Regions from separate parts of the Leptolyngbya sp. NK1-12 genome, predicted to be linked through region 1. Evidence: predicted binding sites of a transcription regulator. Region 1 holds the regulator's gene; each other region holds the start of a gene.

The links. Region 1 encodes NtcA, which controls nitrogen genes in cyanobacteria. Its sites were predicted from a motif close to TTTGTANNNNNNNNTACAAA; they were not measured.
Region 2: crtR (beta-carotene hydroxylase) is a predicted target of NtcA. The motif match lies at 2,034-2,053, and genes of this name have one in related genera.
Region 3: HJG54_RS25615 (DUF4327 family protein) is a predicted target of NtcA. The motif match lies at 1,947-1,966, and genes of this name have one in related genera.

What each region holds. Positions count from the first base shown of each region.
Region 1 covers NZ_CP053586.1:6,104,254-6,107,534, reverse strand. The annotation lists gene fabI (enoyl-ACP reductase FabI) at 1-763, opposite strand, end outside; gene ntcA (global nitrogen regulator NtcA) at 1,316-1,987, shown strand; gene HJG54_RS26220 (hypothetical protein) at 2,080-2,598, opposite strand; gene prfC (peptide chain release factor 3) at 2,937-3,281, opposite strand, start outside.
Region 2 covers NZ_CP053586.1:6,331,700-6,334,980, forward strand. The annotation lists gene ftsH (ATP-dependent zinc metalloprotease FtsH) at 1-75, opposite strand, end outside; gene HJG54_RS27185 (NADPH-dependent FMN reductase) at 394-939, shown strand; gene crtR (beta-carotene hydroxylase) at 1,044-2,006, opposite strand; gene HJG54_RS27195 (tetratricopeptide repeat protein) at 2,582-3,281, shown strand, end outside.
Region 3 covers NZ_CP053586.1:5,977,226-5,980,506, forward strand. The annotation lists gene HJG54_RS25600 (hypothetical protein) at 1-138, shown strand, start outside; gene HJG54_RS25605 (hypothetical protein) at 278-634, shown strand; gene HJG54_RS25610 (hypothetical protein) at 851-1,234, shown strand; gene HJG54_RS25615 (DUF4327 family protein) at 1,600-1,821, opposite strand; gene pdxA (4-hydroxythreonine-4-phosphate dehydrogenase PdxA) at 2,488-3,281, opposite strand, start outside.

The DNA.
Region 1 (3,281 bases):
TTTCGTAGCCCGCATCTACGTAGAGGATCTGCCCGGTAATGCCGCTAGCCAGATCGCTGCACAGAAATGCGGCTGCATTGCCAACTTCCAGTTGCGTAACGGTACGCCGCAGCGGAGCCGCCCGTTCCACATGGTGAATCATGTCTAGAATGCCACCCACGGCAGAAGAGGCTAGCGTGCGAATTGGGCCAGCCGAGATCGCATTGACTCGTACCTTTTGCGGTCCCAGTTCAGCCGCGAGGTAGCGCACATTCATTTCCAGCGCTGCTTTTGCGATCCCCATCGTGTTGTAGTTGGGGATCACTCGCACGCCGCCCAAATAGCTGAGAGTGAGAATGCTGCCGCCCTCGGTCATTAATGGCTTCGCATAGCGACTGAGGCTGACCAGCGAATAGGCGCTCACTTCGATTGCTAGAGAGAAATCTTGACGCGATACGCTGCTGAAGTCACCGCTCAAGGCATCTTTGCTAGCAAACGCAAGGCAGTGAATCAAAATATCTAAGCGGCCCCACTTATCCTGAATCACCTCGAATGTTTCCTGCATCTGAGCTTCATTCTGCACATCACAGGGGAGGTACAAACTGGGTTGGAGCGGTTCTACCAAATCTGCCACTTTCTTTTCGTTGCGGCCCTTTTCATCAGGCAGATAGGTAATACCCAGATTGGCTCCTGCGGCGTGAAGCTGTTGGGCAATTCCCCAAGCGATTGAGCGGTTGTTAGCGATTCCTGTCACCAGGGCATTTTTTCCAGACAAATTCAACATGACCCTTCACCCAATGTCGTTTGGCGTCTCAAGAATACTGAAAAACGGGGACGGAAAGAAACTGGTGAGGGAGTTTTAAGTTTTGAGTTTTGGCGACATAGCCTGTACGCTGGGCGTTAGTCTTTGCTTAGGCATGGTGTGTAGTTTTGTAGCTTGCTGCTGTGGAAGTCTTGTGAACCGATGTTGCCCAGATGTAGCGTTGCCAGAGGCAGTAGCAGGGGTTTAAGTTCTACTGCCTTGCAACTTTTGGGTTGAACGGCTATGCTCTATTTTCATTACTCAGAAAAAATTCTGAAAATATCTCAGCAAATAGCATTCTGGTCTGAGATTTCAGCATTGTGTAATTCTTGCTACAAAAAACTATCGCATTCTTAAGTTTAGTGTTTTAAAGTCAGAGTTCTATCACAGTATGATTGTGTTATGCAGCACAATTTATCCTAAGAGTTCTGGCTAAAAACTGGTAGTAAGCGTAAATAAGTACGAAGAGCGCTTCGGGGGTTATTACAACTACAGGCTCATACAGGCTCACGATAATAGGCTAGGGATAAAGGCATGGTAGCGTTGCAAGATAGACCGTTAGCAAATGTATTCCGTCAGTTGAGCGGTGGTGCCTTCCCGCCTGTCGTAGAGACTTACGAGCGCGGCAAAACCATCTTCTTTCCAGGTGATCCAGCGGAACGGGTTTACTTCCTGATGCGAGGGGCGGTCAAACTCTCTAGGGTTTACGAAGCTGGGGAAGAGATTACCGTAGCCTTGCTGCGCGAGAATAGCGTCTTTGGCGTACTCTCTCTGATTACCGGGCACCGCGCCGACCGCTTCTACCACGCTGTTGCCTTTACGCCCGTGGAGTTGCTTTCAGTACCCATTGAGCAGGTTGAGAAGGCGCTCAAGGATAACCCAGAGCTGTCGATGATCATGCTGCAGGGTTTGTCGTCTCGCATCCTGCAGACTGAGATGATGATCGAAACCTTGGCGCATCGGGATATGGGTTCCCGTCTAGTTAGCTTTTTGCTAATTCTCTGCCGCGATTTTGGTGTTCCTGCTCAGGATGGCATCACCATCGATCTCAAACTTTCCCACCAGGCGATTGCAGAGGCAATTGGCTCGACGCGAGTAACAGTAACGCGGCTGCTAGGCGACTTGCGGCAAGACAAAATGATTTCCATTCATAAGAAAAAGATTACCGTTCACAATCCAGTCACCCTGAGTCAGCAGTTCACTTAGGTAAGCTTTGAGTGATAGAAACCCCCCAAATTGGGGGGCAGGAGGGCTTAGTTAGCCTTATATCTTCAAACTTTGCAAATCTTTCAAGTCAGTTAAGCAAGCACAAAGTCAACCTCATCAGCGCCTTTGGTTTTGCCCTGGCCACTGGTCAGTTTCTGCCCTTTTACCTCTACAGCAAAGGGAGTGCTGCCCAAGTTGATGTTGTAATCGGTTTCCTGATTGGTATAGCCAACGCTGGCAATCATCTTGCGGCCTTCGGGTGTGTAAATAAAGGCCAGCATTTGGTTTTTGTTTTTCTTATTGTCGCGTGCCCAAACCACCATGTACTGCTTGCCCTGGTAGTCGAACACCTTGGCTGGACGATTGGGAACATAGCGGCCTGGTTCGCCAAAGCTAACATCGAGGAATTTTTGCAGCGAGGCGTCTTGGACTTTGGCATAGGCCACTTCTGCGGCAGAAGCAGGCAGTTGATCACCCTGGCTTTCATCCGGGACATCTTCCTCACCCCGATTCTTGAAGTAATCAACCGCGGCTTTGGTGCCAATTGCGCCGACGGTAGCAATGCCAGCACCCACTAAGATGTTGCGAAGCAGATTATTACGATTAGTCATGATTCAGCAATATCCTGTAACGTTTTCAACTATAGGAGGGCCGTTCGCGCCTTCTAGGTAGGATTAACAAAAACTTCAGACTTGTAATACAGCCTTTTCCAGGCTAATGAAGTACAAAAAATAGGGTGCAGGGGCCGTGCCCCTACGTGGGGGCGAAGCCCCCACACCCCTCGTACCTTACCAGAGTGGAAAAAGCTATAGCAGGCTGATCAGTCATGAAAAGGGCCGCAGGAGCCGGGAGTCAGAACATTACCTACTCCTGCACCAGCGAGTTTGCCCGTTGATGCTCCGCTAACCGTTGCCCTACAGCAAACCCCACTCCTGACTCCTAGCTTTTTCTAAAGCGCTTCCGGCTCCTGACCTGACACCACCGGAGCCACCTTCTTCAGCTTTAGCTCTGGGTGCTCGCCTTCCACCTGCTGACAATTCCACTCATTACGAAACAGCAGCACCGGACGGCCCCAGCTATCTTTAACGGCAACCGTGTTGAATAAACGGCCTACCTTTTGCAAGGCTTCCCAACCGCCCTCCACCCAACGGGCAACGCTATAGGGCAGCGGATCGAGCAGAGTTTCCACGCCATATTCATTCTGCAAGCGGAACTGCACCACCTCAAACTGAAGCTGACCCACCGCCGCCAAGATTGGATCCCGCTTCGATTCGTCGGCAGAGTACATGATTTG
Region 2 (3,281 bases), 230 kb from region 1:
CGTTCCGGCTCTGCGAGATTTCTTACCATGACGAGAAAGTTGCCTGACGGATGTGTTGTGATCAGCCTGCTTCATAGATCTATAGTGTCCTTGCCATCTCCTGCAATTCTGTCCCAGCCGCTCTAGCGGATCGCTCAGCGGTTCATAGAAACAATTCACCGAATCTGATCGCTGGGAATTCGGTTACAGCCCTAGAATCTAGTGTAACTCCACCCCATCCTAACTATTGCAATCAACAGTTGGACATTTGAGTTGGACTTTTGACTCGAAATACTCGAAATAACAATATCGCCGTCAACCACTTGACCTACTGCTTGTCCACTCCTTAGGCATAGTCATATCGAGTTCGCTTTAGCTAAAATAGGGCTAATAATAGTGTCCAGGCAGGTAACTATGGTCAAAATTGTCGGAATTGCAGGCAGTTTGAGATCGGGTTCTTACAGTCAGCAGGCTCTGCAAATCGCAGCTCAGCGAGTTGCAGCTCTGGGTGCCGAGGTGGAAATTTTGGATCTGCGCACAATGAACTTACCCTTCTGTGATGGTGGAGACGATTACTCTGACTACCCAGATGTAGCTCGCCTCAGCCAAACGGTGAAGGAGGCAGATGGCTTGATTCTAGTGACGCCAGAATATCACGGCAGCGTCAGTGGAGTTCTAAAAAATGCGCTTGATTTAATGGGCTTTGAGGAACTAGATGGCAAGGTGGCCGGTTTGATTAGCATCCTCGGCGGCCAGCCCAACAGCAATGCCCTCAACGACCTGCGAGTGATTATGCGCTGGGTTCATGCTTGGGTGATTCCCGAACAAGTGGCAATTGGACAGGCTTGGAAAGCGTTTGGAGAAGATGGCAAACTGCTTGATCAGAAGCTTTCTGAGCGCTTTGACAACTTTGCTCAGAGCCTGGTGGAGAACACGCGCAAACTGAGAGGCGTTTCTTAACCCATCGCAGTGACTGGGGCTACTGCAAGCAATTCGCTTTTCAATTGTGCAAGGATTTTGGTCGCGGGCAAGAGGCCCGCACTTCAACCAATTCAATGCTTGCGCTAAACGCGTACCTTCTGACTGCTGGAGGCCAGTTCGGCTCTCTCTTCTGGTAGATGAGGAGTAGACTCCGCTGGGGCTACGTTGGAGTGGCTTTTGTGGAAGCGGATACCCAGAAACACATCGTACATGAAGCTTAGAAAACTTTTGCCTTCCAGCAAACCCAGCGACTGGTGACAGCCTTTTGCATCCAGCAAAGGTCGAGTGGCTCGATAGGCCGCCTGATACTTGTACCAAGGGATCGAGGGCCAGAGATGATGAATCAGGTGATAGTTCTGCCCCATGATCAACAGGTTCAGAACCGGGCTGGGATAGACGCGCGCATTTTTCCAGCGATTGCGCTCCTGGAAGGGGCGATGCGGCAGGTAGTCAAAAAATAGCCCCAGCGCTAACCCTACAACCAGGGCAGGCGAGAACCAAAAGTTCATGATGTAGTCAAGGAAGCCGTACTGGATTGACAGGTACACCACGATGCCCACAACCAGACGGCTCAAAAACCACTCCAGCAACTCATATTTCCGCCACAGCTTGCGTTTGAAGAAGAACACTTCGTGGTAGAAGAAACGAGCGGCAATCAGCCACAGTGGACCGCCGGTTGAAACAAAATGGTCGGGATCGTTGTCTGGATCATTGACGTTGGCATGGTGCTGCATGTGGACTCGCGTAAACACCGGAAAGGCAAACCCCAGCATCAGGGCGCTACCATGACCCAACGCGGCGTTGATAATGCGATTTCGGTGCGCCACATTGTGGGAAGCATCGTGAATCACGGTTCCCACCAGATGCAGGGCAATCACATTGGTCAAAAAGCAGGTCCAGCCTGGAAAACCCCAACACCAATAGCCGACCGTAGAAAGCGTAGCTAGTGCAACTGCCCCTAAGAACATCAACAAGGTGGGATTCCAAGCACCCGGTGGACCCAAAAATTCTTTCGGTACAGTCAGGGGCTTCATTGCCTCCGACATTGTATTTCCTCTCCTTACAGTCATCCTTGCGTAGTATAGGCTACGAGGGGATTAAGAATAAAGTTTTGTGAAATTAGTGGATTTAATCGAACTAGTCATCCATACTGCATGATTTCTAATCATTGCTCATCCTTAAGGCACGAAATCGCCAAACGGCGGAGCAGAGTCGGACAATCCTGTAGAAAGCATAGAGAAAAAGAGGAACTAGTTTTTATAGACCTACTCTGTAGAGAAGCTTACGGGAAAATTCACTCCTCCTTAATGGACCTGACCGAAAATGTTTCGGAAAATTTCACGAATTTTCCATGATTTCTCCGCGATACTACTGGCATGGGCCAAAGTGTAGCCTGCATGGCAGAAATGGATAGACTCTAGCTCTGGCTTGCTTCTCAGCAGCCAGTGGGTGCTCTAGTCGCGATAGACGGTTCAGTATTTTCAACCTTACGCCTGCCCAGCAGACAGCTTATTAAGTGACCTATAGAAGGATGTGAACTAGGCATTCAGCTTAGAAACTAAAGATCGATCAGGGATTGTAAGTTTACACTGTCAGGCTGTTGAGTAACGGTGAGGATGGCATGAATCGCTCTTCTGTCAATCAAAATAAGCAGGCTAATCAATCTAAACGAGCCGACCAGGCAGGGCGGGCAGTAAGAGTTTCGGCCCAGTCTAGACAAGTGGCCAGACAGCACACCAGACAACTGGCCCAGGATGCCCCCAGCCATCTTCAAAAACGCTGGCAGCCTCAACAAAACAAAACCAATATCCATCAGCAAAAACAATCAGTGTTGCGTCTCAGTTCTGCAGAACAGGAAACAATCTTACGGCAGCGTGCTCTGGCTGAAGCCCAGCATGGCAATCACATTGAGGCTATTGCTATCTTCAGTGAGTTAATCGACCGCAACCCTCAAAATGCGAACCATTACAGTAATCGAGGTCTGGTTTACTTTCAGAGCGGCCAGCCTGCCGCAGCTATCGCCGATTACAATCGCGCCATTGAGCTGAATCCGCGCCTCGATAGTGCCTACAATAACCGGGCTAATTACTATGCAGCTCAGGGCAAGTTTTTGGAAGCGATTCTGGACTATGATATTGCCTTGGATTTGAACCCAGCTAACGTGCGGGCCTGGATTAATCAGGGCATTACCTTCCGGGAGTTAGAGATGTATGACCGGGCGCTAGAGAGCTTTGACTTAGCCCTGTGTCTTGGCAAGCTTGAAGGTCACATCTATGCTGAGCGGGGCCGCACCTATCATTTGCGAGGCGACTGGAACTGCG
Region 3 (3,281 bases), 130 kb from region 1:
TGGGGCCACAGTCCGCTGCCAACTGACGCTCTCTACTTTTCCCAAGTGCGCCACTCACCGGCCATTTCCCACCGCGACATCAACACTCTCAAGCGTATCTATGAACAACCCACTCGCTTGGGATGGAAACTACGCTAGCCAGCACGCTACTTAGCAAATCAAATGAGCAAATCAAATGAGCAAATCAAACTAGGGCCAAACTAGGTAACGACCAATTCCTGATCCTCGGTAGGATGGAAGCTATCGGCCACATATCTTCCATGAACGGTTTAAGCCTATGCCTTCTCCCCTATCCTCGCCCCAACTGCGGCTCAACCTGTCAGAGGGTTCCGTATCCTTCAGTTTCAGCCCTGATGCAGCCACCAACCTGAAGCAGGCAATTGACACATTAATGAATCGGCTGAAGGTAAACGCAACGCAGACAGGCGGTAAACCCCAACCCCAGGAACCGATGGAGTATCGGTACACCGGAGAGGTATTTTTAGAGATTTTTTGTAATCCCAATATCTGGTCGAGTCCCTTTGCAGCCAAGGTGCTGATTACGCTGAGAGATGAACGCATTCGCCTCAATACCGAGGCAGAACTCACCCGACTGATCGAGGACGTGAATCAGTTTTTGGAACAATATGGCTAAGGGAATATCAAGCTGCGGTAAGCTGACAAACTTGGTCTCAATCTGCTTAGATAAGCACTGAGTTTGCTGCCATTACCATTTACCATCAAAGAATTACTATCAGAGAAAAGCTGGCAAGCCAGCTCTCGCCCTAACTCACAAACTTGCAGTTAATATAAAGAACTTAAACCGAGCACTCAAAACTCATACTACTGCCCATTCATTCTGTTGAGCGCCATGAATTCTGATACCTTAACTCAGCTAATCCAAAAGGGATTTCGGGTCACGCTTGGGGCCACAGCAACTCTGGTTGAAGCCTTGCAAGATCCTCAACGTCGAGAAGCCAACTTGGACAAGTTGACAACCGAGCTTAGCCAGTTGGCGGAAGAATGGGAGACGAAAGGCATTTCCACCGAACAGGAAGCCCGCAACTTTGTGGATACCCTCTGGAGAAGAGAGACCAACCCGTCCGCGGGTCAGACGGCTCCCCCGTCGCCCATACCGTCCTTGCCTAGAGAGTCAGTCTCTCCGGATGTGCAGCAAGACTTACAGGAACTAACGGCCCAAATTGCGGCAATTCGTGCTGAAATTGAGCGGCTGCGCGACCAAGATAATTCCTGAAGCCGCCGTTCATTTTATTCAATTCAATCTATTTGGGGTTAGATTCCCCGCCGCTTGGGGCATTCGTATTCGATCATGTGAACCGTAATACCTCACCGCAAGCGGCGGGGTGACTTTATTTAAAAGACAAGAAAAATCAGGTGTTTCTCTAGTGCCCCTAGGATTTTGAAAAACACCTGGCTATCTACTCGTAGATGCTGATTTATGTGGCAAAAGCGCCGCAGCTCAAACTTAGATCACAATCTATGGATCTCTAAATTTGAGCAAATTATGCAGAGCATTGTGCTAACTGAGGGTGTTTACAATTGCCGATTGAGTTCGTCTATTAAGCAAAATAGATTTGTTTGATTAAAACGATCAATCATTCAATCATTTTCCCAGTCTTCCCGGCCCAACAAATCGCCAATTCGATCGCGCAGCAGAAAATCGTGATCTTCTAGAACACACTCGATCCCGGCCCACTCACGAGCGGGAATATATTGACAGAGGACATAAATCGGCTGGTGACGGCTAACAACCCCCTTTTGTACCAATTGCCGTGCTTCATCTTGCAGTAGGTTCATTGAATACTGAACAGATTGAATCATGATTCACCCTCTGGAAACTGGATTATGGTTCGTTTATGCCCAAATAGGCGGAGAAAGTAGAGAAGAGCATGACAGCTCGAATCCAAATTCGGCGAAGTAGCACAAAGTTAAACTGAGAAATCGTCTTTGTAATCAGGTATACTGAATGATTTCTATTTTCACGCTAACGCTCTACTGATCATATTAATAAAGATTACGAAGGTCAGCAAATCTTGACGAAATATTGGGGCTGTGCTGCAGAGATGCCGAAGCTGCAATACTGAGCCAAGAGTGGTTAGAACATCGCCAGAAGACGAACAAAAACAGGGTAGTACCGTTAGGAACACATTGGGATCGTACTCAAACTTCTACCTAAGCTAGATGCACGATGAGATCCACCTAAGCTAGGAAATGCAGCCAAAACCTGGCATTCCATGTCGCAATATCGTAAATAAACAAACAAAGCAGTGGGCGGCAGCTGATCCATCCTTTACCTCTGAGTCATCTCATCCTGGATTGAATATAAGCCAGCCCTAAAGCACCTACACTTGAGCTTATCCTCCCTAATTAGCCTAAAATGCAGAGGTTTCGGCATATTAGCCTCAAAATCATTTTTATGCTTTCTCAAGCTTTCTTAGGCTTTTCTTAGTCTTCTATTAATATTGATTGCAAAACCTGCGGGTTTAGTTAAATGGCAACCGCTGCCTGACGTTTTTGGCCGATCTCGATTGCCACTTGAATTGCTGCTTTGAAGCTGTCCGCTTGAGCAATCCCCTGTCCGGCAATATCAAATGCGGTACCGTGGTCAGGCGAAGTGCGAATAAACGGCAAGCCAATCGTGGTATTCACAGCCCGGTCGAACGCCATTAGCTTGACGGGAATCAAGCCTTGGTCATGATAGAGCGCTAGATAAGCATCCTCACCGAGATTGGCGTCTGCTGAGCTGCTGCTGCTATGCCCGTACCAGGCTTGGGCTGGGCGAACCCACAGAGTATCGGGAGGAACCGGACCTCGCAGGTGAACCTGGGGAAATTGAGCCGCCATCTCCTCTAACCAGGGAATCAGCCAGGTTTGCTCCTCCTGCCCGAGTTGGCCTTGTTCTCCGCTATGGGGATTGAGGCCGGCAATTGCAATCCGGGGATGCCTCAAGCCAAAGTCTTGCTGCAATGCTTGAATCAATAGCTCTAGCTTCTGCGTCATCAAAGCAGGGGTTAGGGTGTCGGGCACCTGCCGCAGGGGAATGTGGGTCGTGGCGAGGAGGGCGCGTAGCGTCCAATCAGTATGGGGAGAATGGGCCACAAACAGCATGCCAAATCGCTCTCTGCCAGCTCGTTCAGCCAACAGCTCAGTTTGCCCCGGATACAGATGACCGGCAGCCTTCCAGGCCGATTTAGCGATTGGAGCAGTGACAATCCCAGCAAAATTTCCTCGCAAGGTTTGGGCAATTGCCGTTTCCAGGAAGCAAAAGCTGGCGGCTCCAC